Regions from separate parts of the Paenibacillus sp. JGP012 genome, predicted to be linked through region 2. Evidence: a T-box and tRNA genes for the amino acid it is inferred to sense, from the RefSeq annotation. Region 2 holds a T-box; the other holds one or more tRNA genes.

Region 1 (7,914 bases), on a different contig from region 2:
CCACATTAACATTCCCAAATACAGTGTCTCCCTTAAAGAGAAAAATATGTACATTCGGCTTGATCACCGTGACTCGCTTGCTGCTGTTATCCCACCGAGCCAGACCTCCTGCCTCCCGAACAGGTACATATGTCGTTCCATTAATCAGATAGCCTCCGTCAGACGCTTCCTTGCCGTTAATGAGCACACGTATCTTCTCGTTCACAGAATCAGCAAACAATAAAGACCCGCCCAGCAAGGAGAATACCATGACACATAGCAGTACTCTCTTCCATTTCATCCCGTCAATATTCCCTCCCCTGCTGCTAGCTATTTGTACATTTATACTGCGAACTCAACCACAAAGTTGCGCTGTTTTTCATCATTTTTCATTTTTTATCCAAAATATTTACCACCCATTGGGAAACGTAAAAAAAGGCTACCCTGCTGTCAGGATACCCCAATACTTTGCTTATTATATACGCGTGATTAGACGAAGTGTCATGATGACACATGGCGGGTGAGAATACAGGGAACCCCTTTACCAACCGCTCCGCCTTCTCTCATTCGTGCAGCATATTCCATTCCTCGCGAGCATGGTGTCTTACAGCGCTCACATACATCGGACGTGACCAGCTTCATGGATACACGCAACTTGTCACTTTTTAATGCGGGAGCTTTCTTTCCCTTTGCCTTTGCCATCACGGATTCCCCATTTCCCATAATGCTGACTGAATAATGCATCATATGGGGAACCGCCTAATTGTGTGCCTTCAATTTATATCATTAGAACACATATTTGAATAACAGGAAAATGCCTAACAGAATACCTCCCAGAATTAGCCAGTTGCTGATTTCCCACCATATCCCTTTCCCTCCACCAGATATGAGCTGCTGTGATTTCTCTTCATGACGCTGCTGATGAGTGTACACTTCCGATGAGTGCGGCGGCTTGTTGAAATCTCTGAAATCCATATAACGTCCCCCTTTTTTAAGCAACTTCACTGTTAGCGTTAACGGGTTTACACATCTCAGGATTATTTACGTCTCTTTGGATGTAAAAGTTTCAACATTTTAACATTTTTATTTGATTCATTATACAGCCGGGAGCTTTTCTTCTTCCAAAATAGTAATTCGTGTTTTAGAACAAAAGCAGCAAATAACACAAACCTCCGATCCTCGGAGGTTTTGTGTTATTGATGTATTTATTTTTTACTTTATATAAAGGAGGACCTTACATCGAAATATTTATGCACGTTCTACTTTAACGTTAACATTTCCTTTGATCGCTTTGGAGTAAGGGCAGTAATCATGAGCAAGCTTCACGAATTTCTCTGCAGTCTCTTCATCCAGACCGAGAATTTTCACTTCAAGCTCAACATCCAGCTTCACACCACCGTCTGCCGGGTCTGCTACCAGTGCTACAGTTGCAGATACCGTACTGCGTTCAATGGTTACGTTATGTTTCTTCAATTGGAACTCCAATGCGGAGTTAAAACATGCACTATATCCTGCCGCAAACAACTGCTCCGGATTCGTAGCCGTAGTTACTTGTCCACCAAGCTCAGGAGGTGCAGCAACGTCCATCATAAATACATTATCGGGCGATTGCACGATCCCTTGACGTCCACCTGTGTTAATGACTGTTGTTTCATATAGAGTTTTCATATTCAATCTCTCCTCTTTCGATTTCATATTTGTTATATTGGCTAAACATGATTTCTATTAACTTGTTTACAAATTGATTGTACACAATTTAATTTGGTTTGTAAATCATTTTTTTAATCATAAAAAAAGAGGCGCCTTTGAAAGACGACTCCAGGTATTCTCTAATGAACAAGCTTTGACATTACATAGCGGTGATAGAAGAACCTATTTTGTTGTATCCGATTGCTCCGCTTTTTTAGTTTCCTGGTTGCCTGAATTGCGCTCGAAGCCTTGCCGTGGGCCTCCACCATTCATCCCTTTTCCCTTATTAAGATCATCTCCCAGCTTCGTCAGGTCGACAGAAGAGGCATCAATGAGCGTATTCGTGCTCGCTTTTTGTCCCTCCGTAGTGGAAGGAATCGTTCCGTCAAGTTGTCCCTGAATACTTTCCGCACGCAGCGTGCCCAATTTGGTCAATTCGGCAACAGCTGCTTTATACTTGTCGTATGTGACAAACGCTGTAGGATCATTTTTAACATAATCGGTAATCAGATTGTTCAGCGTCTGTACCTTTTGCTCAAACTTCCCGTCTGCGAAATAACCGTCTATAATTTCCTGCAAATATTCATGGTACTTCGCTTTGTACTCAGGCACCTCCAGCAGTTTACTTAATATAGGGCGTTCTTCCATCGTCACACCGGACAGTGGTGTATCAATCGCAAGATTGACCACATCAGATGCGGAACCTGCCATGAATCCACCAAAAGCCATATTATAGTCCCACGGCAGCATACTGAGCTGTCCATTATTCTCATACAAATAATAGTTATGACCCATATTGGAAGTATAGCTATCCATATTCACAACCACGGTATGCGCTGCAAAATATTTCAGCACAGCATCCACATCCACAGCTTTTTCAAGATTAGTGCCTGCATTCAAGTTTTTAAGGGCCTCAATGACACGTTGTTCATCTTCTTCCGTTGTTTTGGTCTCAGCATTGTCAAAAATGCCAGAATAACTGGAAACTTTATCATCCGTATAAACTAAGGATACGCCGTTCGTGCCGCCATTCATTCCACCGCCTCTGCCGAATCCGCGACCACCCTCTCCGCGATTGTTGGCGGTCTGGGAGTTGGCATTGCTCGTACTGTTATCTGTATCACTTGGTGGTTCCATGCCTTCAGGGGGCTGAAAATCTCCCATCCCTGCAGTGTCACCTTCTGCTGGCGGGTTACCCATTCCCATTGGATTCCCCATTCCGCCCGCTCCCATATTGCCATCGTTATTGGGTTTATAGATCTCGCCTTCACCATTTTTCGCCCGTGCCAGATAACCGCTGTCTATATCTTCAACCGCCAGATATAAACCCCATGCCTTTCCGTTTACGTTGATATTGGCAAAAGCAAACAAAGGTGCGTCAACGCCAATATAACTCATGATGTCGTAGCTAAGATATTCTTTCATATAACTGGCGTCGGAGATCATATTATTTACAACCATTTTGTCGAGTCCATTCCACGTCTGACCTTTAACATATTCATCAAACTTGATTTTGAAACTATACCGATCCGTTGTATCGTCTCCTGCCACTTGTCTCAAACTCGAGTTCCCTTTGGCTCGAATGCCCACATTTTCAATCGTTGTTCCGTTAATCGTTACATTGGCTTTGATATAGTTTTCCTCTGCTGCTGTGTCCAGCATTTCTTGCCAAGCAGTCTCATCCACATCAATGGAGAAGGACATCACCTCCGTTTTATTAAAGCTTTGTGCATAAGACGTAGTTTGGGCATTACTTTCACTCGTTTGTTTTTCTGTATTTACAGCTGTTTGTGTTGTCGCCGTTGTCTCCGCTTCATTGCTGCAAGCTGATAACAGCATCGAGGCAATCACCGTTCCTGCCATGACGTTTCTCCATTTGTTGTTCATCATCCTTTTTCCCACCTTACATCTCTTTTTTAATTCTGCTAGGGAGAAGTTTAAGGGAGAAACCTTAAATGGAACTGAACAGACAAAAAGAGCCGCCTTTTAGAGCAACTCTTCATAAACATTTCTTTTTTGCTTCTGCTTTTTGGTAAAATGCACTATTCCACTTTTTTGCTGGTTTTCAATTTACCGTTGCCATCCAGCTCATAGAATTGATAAAGATCATTAGAGAGAGTTAGAGATTCCAGAATCTTCTCCATAAAGGACGCTGATGCATTGGCGCTGAGATGATCGCCATTCCAATAGTAATGAAGCATGAGACGATTCTGATTATATGGATGTTTAATGACATATGCTCCCGAATGTCCAGATGCGTTCATCGCATCTTTCCAGGCCAAACCGATACCATTTGCCCGAACATTAATGTTTTTTTTCAAAGCCTGCACAATACCATTCGATTTCGCATTACCAACAAGAATGAGGTTACTGCTGCCAATCTCGCGTTTCAGCTTCTGCTTCAACTCTTTTCGATCCCGAACTACATCGTATTTCAAGTCAAATACATCAAAAATTTGAATTAACTGGCTGGTCGCTTGTTCCTGTTGTTTCGCTGCTGCTTTGCTCACCTGATCTCCAAGTACAATGGTTAATGGCTCACCTCGAAAGGACTTTTCCATTAAACGAATCATCACTTCATAAGGCAGATTTGGAATGTTGTTCACCACCGCCTCATACTGCGGCTGATAGGCATCATGCATATAGGCTGCAAGTTCCTTCTCGGACATTTGATACTCCTGCTTTAGCTCAAAATCAGGCTGAAGCAGCGCTTTTTCCATGTCTTGACGCTGTTCTTTGCCAAGCACATCCTCAATGGTACTGAGTAATCCATCGATTGTAGCGTTTTGGTAGACAAAGCGATGAAAGTATTCCTTCATAAACGCATCAAATTTTTGTTCACCAACCGAGCGGTATAATTGATAAATGGCCTGACGTCCCTTTTGGTAAAATACATAATCAGCCATTTCCCCCGCTGCTTCATTCGTTGAGGCAATGGGCAGATCAATAGGGGACGGGTCGAGCTGAATGGACCTGAACCCTCCCAGCTTGTTGCCCTGCTTTTCTAAAAAATACACCATAGAAAAGTCGGCAAAACCTTCATCCAGAAAGGATTCCGTTTCTGAATCGTTCCCTATTAAAGCATGGAACCACTGGTGCGCAATCTCATGCACAAATGTCGAATCATCTTCAGGTAATGCGTCTGCAGAACGCTGCGGCATCTGTATTAATCTTGAGTATTCTACACCAAAACCATCCACATAAGTTTCGATGACACGAAATTCGGGATACGGATATTTACCATATTTCTCACTGTAAAACGCGATGACTTTAAATGCATAATCAATGTATTTGTCCACTGCAGCTTTTTTGGCAGGGTCATCACCCGAATAAAAATATTCCACGGTAAGACCATTCCGCGTCTCACGTTCTACTTTTAAGTTGGGATCAGCGAAAAAAACAAATTCTCTCGTGTTCGCGGCGCTCGCTGTAACCACTTTCCGCCCTTGTTCAGCACTGTCTTTGGTAGTGATATCTCCCGGCATGACGACCTGATATGTCTCAGGTACATTGAACTCAACATCGAAATCGGACGATGTATAGAAATCACTCTCGAATGAAGTGCTATACGGCATCTTATTCCATTGATGTGTAGTCTCGTCATACACAGACATCACCGGAAACCAGTGTGCTCCATTGATCTGATCCTTGTAGTACGATATTCGTTGCATGCCATAAGGAATGTCGAGCCGATAATCCACCTGGAAGGTAATAGACTGACCCGGTTGCAAAGGCGTTTTCAATTGCACACGTAATGCTTGATTTTTGTGATCGAAAAGAAGCTTCTCCCCCTGCTGAGACACTTTGACAATATCTATACCGCCCAAGAAAGCTGACGCTTTCTTCTCCGGGTGTTCTTTGGCTATTTGCTCATTCTGGCTTGTATACATGATCGTTTGTGTTGCTTTGGATCGATTAGCATCTGCATAGGTATGCATAACCAGCTCTTGAAGTGTATCTTTGCTTGTATTTCGATACGTTACAATCTGGTTTCCCGTTATGGTCATGTCTTTTTCGTCCAGTCGTGCTTTGATCTGATACTGAATCGGGGATTGATCTTGAGACATCGCTTGTGAGCGCATACGAGAAGCCTGTTGCATCTGGAACGCTTTTTGTGTTGTCCCGGCACTGGCATGCAAGCTGGACCAATTCGAAGAGGCAGCATAAGTGGTATGGACGAACGGAGATGCTGCTAATGTAAGGGCAATTGTGCTTAGCATCACCTTTTTAATGGTATTTGTTGGTTTAGTTTTTGGAACGTGCATGTTCTCTCTCCTTTTGCTATATGTTGTATACATACAACGATAAGAGATCAACCTTACGTTGAATTTAGGTTTGATTTAAATTTTGTTTAAAAAAAGACTTCTTTGCCTAATCCGGTCCCCAATCGTTCCCCAACTCTCCCAAAACATCATTTCAATATATCTATCTAGGTATGGAAAAAGAAAAAAAGCCTTGCTCCGCAAGGCTTTTCATGTATGATCTGTAGTGGGCTCGAACCACTGACCCCTACCCTGTCAAGATAGTGCTCTCCCAGCTGAGCTAACAGATCGTGTATATTAGGTTTCATTCAATGAAGTAACAATATCATACCAAGTAAACGTGTTCATTGTCAATCATTAATTTGGTTATAATTTGCCTGAATTGGAGCACAATAATGGAAAGTATAATCATTTACAGAAGGCAGGTGAACTCTATGAAATATTTCGTTTCGAATCATGGTATAGCCCGTACAAAATGTCAATCACAGCACAGGTTATTTCGAGGTCTCACCTGTGCCGCTACATATGTGCTTCTTCTCTCTTCCTTGATTGGCTGCACATTGCAAAAGGACGAACATACCGTGAAATTCCAGCAGCTGCATCAGCCGAATGAACAGAGCGAATCACTGCCCGTGTGGATGGATGTGTATTCCAATTCCGTTGTACATGAGGTCTATTCTCCCCAAGGAAACACCGAATTTCTGCCATAACAGTGAAGGGTTCAATATGGGCACACGTTAACCTGAAGCAGCATAAACAATCGCTCTTTGAAATTAACCTTGTGCTCTCATTCCTCTTCATCCCACTTCCGAGAGTAGGCTTTCTTGGTCACATAATATAACAATCCAATCATACCCGCTGACATCAGCAATGTAATTGTCATAATAGCCGCCATTCCCATGATTCATCCTCCCCCAAAGTCCCAATATGTACCAGACTTAACTATACAGGAAAAGCATTTTTTTGTATAATGCAGTCTGAACTTGTGCGCATGGAGCAGAAAGAAGGAATTGAATTTGGCAGCGGAGATTAGTTATGTAACGACAGAAGAAGAACTGAAGCAGGCACTTGGAATTCGCCGTCAGGTTTTTGTCATGGAGCAGCAAGTGCCCGAAGAACTTGAAATCGATCAATACGATGTGATCAGTCCTGATGTTCATCATGTATTGCTTCACACCGATGGTCAGGCTGTTGCCACAGGTCGTCTGATCTATTACAGCAAGGATACCGCCAAAATGCAGCGCATTGCTGTACTGGAATCTTACCGTTCATTCGGGTACGGGCGTGTGCTTCTGTTAGCGATGGAGGAGCTTGCCCGTGAGCTTGGATTAACCTATTCGCTGCTGGATGCCCAGTGTCAGGCGCAAAAATTTTACGATAAACTCGGGTATGAAGTGATTTCTGAGGAACCTTTTTATGATGCCGATATTCTGCACGTTCGTATGAGAAAAAGTCTGTAGTCTCGCAGCAAAACTCAACATCACAGGCACTACATAGAGATAGCACAGCTATTCTCGAAATGTTGCAAAACATGCATATTTCTCGCCAGTTCGGACAGGATAACAGTGTAACCTATTCCCATTTGGTCATAGAAGGAGAGTGTGACATGATGGATCAGACAACACGCGAGACGTTCACAGCAGTGCAGAAAAATGGTGACGGTGACTTAACCGCTTTCCAAACCTCAACAGGCCGTGTCCTGGACTATCAGCAAGCGCTGAACGAGGTGAAGGCCGGAGCTATTGCTGGTGTCAATGTGTTCAAAGGCAAGGACGGAGAGATGTACATTCGCGGCGATGCCGACGGTGATCCGACGAACAACCTGGACCAGCTTCCGACTTTCTAACAGAAACAACTCATTCCACATACAGCGCCAATCCTTAAGGGTTGGCGTTTTTGCTGTGTCATTGATGTCCGTTATGTCCTGGCAGCATCTTATGCCATCTATCTCTTCGCCTCAATCGCCGATTAGTATTCGGTAAAA
Region 2 (7,914 bases):
CAGGTTTCGGTTGTTCTTCTACTACAAATGGCACGTCTTCGTGATTTGTCAACAGTGGACTGGAAGCATGCATCTCCTTACTCTGATGCTTGTCCGACTCTTGATTCCCGAAGCGAAACGTCATTCTGGCATTGCTCACCCGTACCCTCTCCTTTGTCCCCTTTGTACCAGCTATATGCAAGCATTGCGCACGATATTCTATAGAATTTACGGTAACCCTTGTTTGCTTGAAAATGAACTGCTCCAAACCAAAAACGCCTGACTTCATAAAGAAGACAGACGTTTGACATGACGAACCTGCAAAATCCGATGTTTATTTCAACCCTTTGGCGAGTGCATCGCCCACCTTCCAGATATCCCCCGCACCCATCGTAAGCACAAGATCTCCCGGCTGCAGCCGTGGCTGAAGATCAGCGACAACCTCTTCTTTCGTCGGAAGATATCTTGCCGATGCGTTGCTGTTCTGTACAATCAGTTCCACCAATCTGGCGGAATGCACACCTTCAATCTGCTTTTCGCCCGCAGGAGAGTAGATGTCGGTAATCAGTACCTCATCTGCTTCGGCAAATGCCCGGCTGAAGGCATCCAGCAGGAAAAATGTACGTGTATAACGCTGCGGCTGGAATACCGCGATGATGCGTTTGCCCGTTGCCTTGGCTGCACTGATCGTAGCTTCGATCTCCGTAGGGTGGTGAGCATAATCGTCAATAATCAGCATATCACGTGCCTCACCCAGCACCTGGAATCTGCGTTTAGCCCCATGAAATTGTACAATCGCTGCTGTAATCTGTTCAAAAGGTATGCCTGCTTCAAGACAAGTAATTACAGTAGCCATCGCATTATAGACGTTATGCTTGCCTGGTACGGATAACTCCACCGTTCCCATAGCAGTACCCTGATGGTTCATCGTGAAGGATATCCGGCGATCCCCAAGCATGATATCTGTTGCTGTGTAGTCTGCGGCCTGATCAATACCATAGGTTGTTATGCGGGATTGAAGATGCGGCAAAATCGCCTGCACATTCTCATCGTCCGCACATACGATCGCGGTACCCTCTGGACGAATCTGACTGAGGAATTGCACATATGCTTTCTTGAGTTCCTCAAAGTCACTGTTGTAATTCTCCAGATGATCCGCTTCAATGTTCGTAACGATGCCAAGCCACGGATGGTACTGCAAAAAGGAGCCGTCGCTCTCATCCGCTTCGGCTACAACCCACTCGCCTTGACCTGCTTTGGCATTCGTACCGAGATTCATAATCTCTCCGCCAATAATATAGGTCGGATCGGTATCACATTGCTCCATGACAAGTGCAATCATGGAAGACGTTGTTGTTTTACCATGCGCCCCTGCAACCGCTACACCCTTGCGCTCGTTCAACAAACGCGCAAGCATCTGTGCGCGATGAAGAATAGGAATGTTAAGCTGCTGAGCAGCTACACGTTCCACATTATCCGCAGGAGCCGCTGTCGAGTAGACTACCAGATCCGCTCCGTTCACATGCTCTGCGGTATGTCCAATATATATTTTCGCCCCTTTGGCTGCCAGCTTCTCCGTCAATTCCTGTGAAGCGACATCCGATCCGGTAACGGTGTATCCCATCTCCAGCATAACCCGGGCGATGGCACTCATGCCATAACCGCCAATCCCTATAAAATGAACGTGTTCCGATGTGTTTAACAAAACTTTCACCAACCTTTTTCAGAATCGGTTTGATGCAAAAGGGCTGCCCGCACGTCTGCAATCAGATAAAGCGTGCCGGAAACCACCCCCAGATCCTCCGCTTCCGTCCGTGACTTCAATAGATCAAGTGCCTTAGCCCAATCGGGCTCGACGATGATTTCCAGTTCCTTTTTCGCAGTGGCGGGACGTACCCGCTCTACAATCTGCAGCAGTTCAGCTGCAGCCATTTTGCGTCGGAAATCTGGCTCGGTCAGGATCAGCGTATCCACTAGTGGCAGTATATGCTGCAAATACGCTTCGTGATGCTTATTCGCCAGCATACCCATCATCAAAATTAACTTTTTTTGGGGATATACGTCGATAATGCTCTTCGCTAATGATTCCGCCCCTTCAGGATTATGAGCTCCATCCAGCACAATCAAGGGATTGCCGCTGATTTGCTCAAATCTGCCTGCCCAGAAGGCATTCTCGAAGCCAAGCTTAATATCGTCTTCATCCAGCATGAACGCCATATACTGCCGAAGCACCTCAAGAGCCATAAATGCAGCCGCAGCATTGTCACACTGATATACACCTTGCATTCGAATGTGAATCTGCATATCACGGAATGGTCCCGTAAACTGGAAGCTTTGTCCTTCCTTGCTGCTCTCCAGCCTGCGGTAAGAGAACTGATCCCCTGCCAAATACACCGTAGATCGCAGCTGCTGCGCTCTCTCTTGAATTACCTTGACAGCCTCAGGCTGTGAGACACAGGTCACGACGGGAACACCCGGCTTGATGATGCCCGCTTTTTCATATGCAATCTGCTCGATGGTATCTCCAAGCACATCCGTATGATCCATACCGATGTTGGTAATCACGGATACAACAGGCGTAACAATGTTCGTTACGTCCATCCTTCCCCCCAGCCCAGTCTCCCATACTACAATATCAGGGTAACACTCTTCCGCATAGTACAGCAGTGCCAGAGCTGTGGATACTTCGAACATCGTCGGTGAACCTAGCGGTGTGGAGGCCATCTCCACTACAAGCGGACGCAAGCGATTCGACAGTTTCAGCAGAACCTCTTCTGGGATGTCCTCACCGTTGTATTGAAAGCGATTAGTAAACTTGGTGATATAAGGCGACGTAAATGTACCCACGTCATATCCCGCCTGCAGCAGCACTGACGTCAAAAAAGCGCAAGTCGAACCTTTGCCGTTCGTTCCCGCGACATGAATGAATTTGAGTCGTTGATGCGGATTGCCAAGCTGTACCATCAGGCTCTCAATTCGTTCGAGCCCAGGCCGGATGCCAAAAGGAATAAGGCCATTGATCCAGTCCACGGCCTCGTCATACGTTCGTAAAGGAGTTGCTGTATCTCTCGCGTTTAATTCCGTCATCTGATTCACCTTCGGTTCCCTGTTTGATTAATGATTGAAAAAAGCAGCCGGATGGCGCAAGCAAGCACTCCATCCGACCCTTTGGATATTACCCTTTCAGCTCTTTAATCCGTGCAATGACTTTATCCCGTTTATCGGAATAATCTGCTTGTTTGGCACGTTCCTCCTCGATCACCTTAGCCGGAGCCTTGGCTACGAAGCCTTCATTTGCCAGTTTTTTCTCTACACGGAGCACTTCACTTTCGAGGTTCTGCAGTTCCTTCTCCAGTCTGGCCACTTCCTGCTCAATATCAATCAGACCCGCCAGCGGCAAATACAGTTCTGCTCCTGTAATGATTGCGGTCATCGCTTTATCCGGAGAACTCAGATCCAGTCCGCTCTCAAATTCGGAAGTGTTACAGAATCGCTTGATATAATGGCTGTTGCGCTCAATGATGCTCGATGTTTCATCATTATTCGCTTTAACCATCAATTCAATTTTTTTGCTCATAGGTACGTTCACTTCTGCACGAATATTCCGGACAGCGCGAATCGTATCCATCAGCAGGTTCATCTCGGCAACAGCTCCCGGATTCTCCAGTGCAGGGTCATATACCGGCCATGAAGCAAGTGTAATTGTTTCCCCTTCATGAGGCAGATGCTGCCAGATTTCTTCCGAGATATACGGCATGAACGGATGAATCAGGCGCATCGTCTGATCCAGCACATAAGCCAGCACCGATTGTGTTTTCTTCTTCGCCACCGGATCTTCTCCGTAGAAGGACAGCTTGGCGAATTCGATGTACCAGTCACACAGATCATCCCAGATGAAGTTGTACAGGACGCGGCCTGTTTCCCCAAACTCGTATGCATCGATTAGACGCGTAATATCGCGGGAAGTTTCGTTCAGGCGATGCAAAATCCAATAATCCGCTGTTCCGAGCTCGCCGCTGATATCACGATCTTCGAAAGTAAATCCTTCCAGATTCATCAGCGCGAAGCGAGAAGCGTTCCAGATTTTGTTGGCAAAGTTACGTGCCTGTTCAACCCGCTCCCAGCGGAAACGCAAGTCCTGTCCAGGTGTGCTGCTGGTCGAGATCATGTAACGCATCGCATCTGCACCATACTTCTCGATGACATCCAGCGGGTCTACACCGTTCCCCAGAGATTTGGACATTTTTCGTCCATCGGCATCACGTACAAGACCGTGCATCAACACATCCTTGAACGGAATCTCATCCGTGAATTCCAAAGCCGTGAAAATCATACGAGCTACCCAGAAATAGATGATGTCATATCCGGTAACAAGTACGTTGGTTGGATAATAACGCTTGAGGTCTTCCGTATTTTCAGGCCAGCCCAATGTGGAAAACGGCCACAGCGCAGAGCTGAACCATGTATCCAGAACATCTTCATCCTGCTTCAGCTTTCGTCCTGCATACTCAGGCAGCGTTGTTGGATCTTCGGCCAATACAATCACTTCGCCAGTCTCTTCATCGTACCAGGCCGGAATGCGGTGTCCCCACCACAGTTGACGGGAAATACACCAGTCCCGAACGTTCTCGATCCAGTTCAGGTATGTTTTCTCAAAACGATCCGGTACAAAGTTAACACCTTCGCCGCTTTGCTGTTTCTTGATTGCTCTCTCCGCAAGTGGTTTCATCTCCACGAACCATTGTGTGGAAAGGTACGGCTCAACTACAGCTCCGGTACGCTCACTGTGCCCTACCTGATGCATATGATCTTCGATGTTGATCAGTACACCCTGTTCTTTGAGATCTGCAACGATCTGCTTGCGGCATTCACTGCGATCCAGTCCCTGATATTTGCCTGCTTCGGCGTTCATCGTGCCGCTTTCGTCCATGACTGTAATCTGAGGCAGGTCATGACGCAAACCTACTTCAAAGTCGTTCGGATCATGTGCCGGTGTAATCTTAACCGCACCGCTACCGAACTCTTTGTCTACATAGTCATCCGCAATCACCGGAATCTCGCGCCCGAGGATCGGCAGCACAAGCGTTTTGCCAATCATGTCTGCATAGCGCTCATCCTTAGGGTGAACAGCAACAGCGGTATCACCAAGCATCGTCTCCGGACGAGTCGTTGCCACGGTAATGTGACCACTTCCGTCACTGAGGGGATAACGCAGGTGGTAGAGATGTCCTTGAACTTCTTTATATTCAACTTCAATGTCCGAAAGTGCCGTACGGTTTACCGGGTCCCAGTTAATAATGCGTTTACCGCGATAAATGAGACCTTTCTCGTATAACTGTACGAAGACTTTGCGAACAGCTTTGGACAGACCTTCATCCAGCGTGAAGCGTTCACGTGAATAATCCAGCGAAAGCCCCATTTTACCCCATTGCTGTCGAATGGTTGTGGCATACTGGTCTTTCCAGTCCCATACTTTCTCCAGAAACTTCTCGCGTCCCAGGTCATAACGTGTCAAACCCTCTTCACGAAGCTTCTGCTCCACCTTCGTTTGAGTAGCAATCCCCGCATGGTCAGAGCCCGGCAGCCACAGAGCGTCGTAACCCTGCATGCGCTTCGTACGAATGAGGATATCCTGCAGTGTGAAGTCGAGTGCATGCCCGATATGAAGCATACCCGTTACGTTCGGGGGTGGGATTACGATCGTGTACGGCTCAGCATCCTTGCGTTTGCCCGCTTGAAAATAACCACGCTCCGTCCATGCGGAGTACCATTTGTCTTCTGCCGCTTTCGGATCATATGTGGTTGGCATTTCTGTTGTTGCTTTTTTTTGTTCAGACATGTGTCATTCCTCCGTTACTTCATCATCATGGCTCCTAAAATCATCATTAGGGCCAAAAAAAACAAAAAAACCTTTCATCCATCAAAGGACGAAAGGTTAGCTTTCGCGGTACCACCTTTGTTTCACGCAGACAGCAGGACAAACAAATCATCCTCTGATTCAGGCGTGACACTTCAAGCAGATAACGGCTGCGACCGGCCCATCCTACTTCCGAGGTTAAAAACCATAAATAGCTTGCACCTCAAGTGCTCAAACAGGCAACTCCCGGGCGACTTCGATCAGTTGGCTCCTGCGGAATCTCACAGCGCATCGATCCCACTCTCTGAAAGGTCATACTGTCTACTACTCCCGATCCACGTCATTATTCAAAAAAACCTAAACACATCATACCTTGCTCATGCACGATAGTCAACCTGGCAGCAGCGGAACCTGAATGCAGAGAAAAGAAATCATTATAAAACATACAAAACCCGCAATCCCTTGCAAAGGATTACGGGCGTTCTAGCTGCTAATATCGGCGGCAAGTAGATTCAAGGTATATACAGGATTTGCCCTTCTTCCACAACCTGTTCGGTCAAACGATTATAGAGCTGCAGCTCTCGGGTACTAAGTTGATAACGATCAGCAATAGCGTCAAGTGTATCCTCACGCTGTACAATGCAGAGCTTCACTTTGCGGAACGGATTCTGATCTACAATGGTGCCGAGGAACAGGTTTTTCCACTCAACCTCTTCGGTCTGGCTCTCATCTTCAGAAACCACTCCAGCAGGAGCCTCTTCCGTACGCTCTCCATCAGCTTCGCGAGCACTGCGGCCAGACGAGGCTAACAGTGAGGAAATACCCACTCCTTCTTCAGATCTTGTTGACGATTCTTTTTTACTGCCAAAAGCAACCTTCAGTTCCGGCTTGTCTTCCGCCTCGGCGATTGGTTCAGGAATAGATTCTTCATTCTGCAGCAAAGCCTCTTCTTCGGCGGTTTCCGGTACAATCCGCTCCACTTCTACGTTAACTGCTTCAGAAGAGGCAAAAACACCCTGCCAGTTCTCTGTCTGCACCTGAGCTGGAGCACTGCCAGCATCCTGCTCTCCTTGCTGACTGCCTGACCTTGCTTCCTCAAAGTGCCATACCTCGGGCGCATGCGCCTCCAATGGTTTCCGTTCCTCTTCTGAACGGGGCAGCACAGCAGATTCCGTACTGGATGACGTTGCATTCTCTAAACTGCTTCCAACTGAAGGTTCAGACCAGGCTGCCGTGGCTTCGCCTTCAATCGGAAGCAGCGGTTCAGATTCAGGATACGAAGCAAGTCTGTCTGCTGTCTCCGCCAGGAATGACGAAATTGGCGTAGGGGTTTCGTCGTTTTGATCAGCTGCCGGACTCCAATCAGACTGTAACCGTTCTTCCTGATTCGGTTCTGTCTGTACTCTCAAGGACAAATCAGCGGATTCAGGGGAACCGTACGCAGCAAGCTCTGCCGCATTCGCCAGCTCTTCGTCCTCCCCCCGCTGAACCTGCACCTGCTGTTCATAAGCTTGATCCGTTCTGCCAAGCTGCTGGTACTGCTCTAACGAATCGTATTGCCCCGGTTGCTCGTACTGCTCCGATTGTTCTGATACCTCGGTCTGTCCGAGCTCGTCTGCCCGGCTGTCCGGCTGAGCTTCAGGCGAATGCACCACTGTGAATTCATCTGCTGTCCACACCTGCGGCTCCTCTACCGGAAAACCTTCAATGCCTCGCAGAGACAATACTCCCGTGATGTTCAAGCTTCGGCTGGACAACAGATCCACATCAAAATTTTCAATCTCGATGGAAATATCTTCAATGGATCTAACCCTGTTAAGCGGGACCGTAATTTCAACAGGAATAAAATGCTTTAATTCCTCCGATTCTTCGCTTCCCCCCCGGTACGCTCCTGTAAGCAGCAGATGCCCCCGCAAGGTGGCATGGTCGTCCTGTCCAATGACCTGAATGCGTGGATACAGCTCAATTTCCTCCAGTTCCTCAATGGCAGGCACTCCCTCAGACAAATGAACGCGCTCATAAATATCGAACCGCAAACCATAAGGTTGATTCAACAAAGGTGGCGTCCTCCTTTCGGC

What was found. The T-box of region 2 lies ahead of HNR77_RS08360 (valine--tRNA ligase). A T-box ahead of a tRNA ligase gene usually reads a tRNA of that ligase, here a tRNA-Val.
Region 1: it has a tRNA-Val gene. The T-box ahead of HNR77_RS08360 (valine--tRNA ligase) is inferred to sense a tRNA for this amino acid. The anticodon was not compared.

What each region holds. Positions count from the first base shown of each region.
Region 1 covers NZ_JACHKG010000034.1:14,419-22,332, forward strand. The annotation lists gene HNR77_RS25815 (stalk domain-containing protein) at 1-280, opposite strand, end outside; gene HNR77_RS25820 (hypothetical protein) at 481-726, opposite strand; gene HNR77_RS25825 (hypothetical protein) at 766-954, opposite strand; gene HNR77_RS25830 (organic hydroperoxide resistance protein) at 1,228-1,647, opposite strand; gene HNR77_RS25835 (CotH kinase family protein) at 1,852-3,558, opposite strand; gene HNR77_RS25840 (M1 family metallopeptidase) at 3,711-5,933, opposite strand; tRNA gene HNR77_RS25845 (tRNA-Val) at 6,148-6,220, opposite strand; gene HNR77_RS25850 (hypothetical protein) at 6,365-6,640, shown strand; gene HNR77_RS25855 (GNAT family N-acetyltransferase) at 6,947-7,390, shown strand; gene HNR77_RS25860 (DUF3892 domain-containing protein) at 7,540-7,776, shown strand; gene HNR77_RS25865 (helix-turn-helix domain-containing protein) at 7,899-7,914, opposite strand, start outside.
Region 2 covers NZ_JACHKG010000005.1:22,536-30,449, forward strand. The annotation lists gene HNR77_RS30620 (SPOR domain-containing protein) at 1-139, opposite strand, end outside; gene murC (UDP-N-acetylmuramate--L-alanine ligase) at 314-1,633, opposite strand; gene HNR77_RS08355 (bifunctional folylpolyglutamate synthase/dihydrofolate synthase) at 1,690-3,066, opposite strand; gene HNR77_RS08360 (valine--tRNA ligase) at 3,155-5,818, opposite strand; T-box leader at 5,900-6,183, opposite strand; gene HNR77_RS08365 (LysM peptidoglycan-binding domain-containing protein) at 6,349-7,893, opposite strand.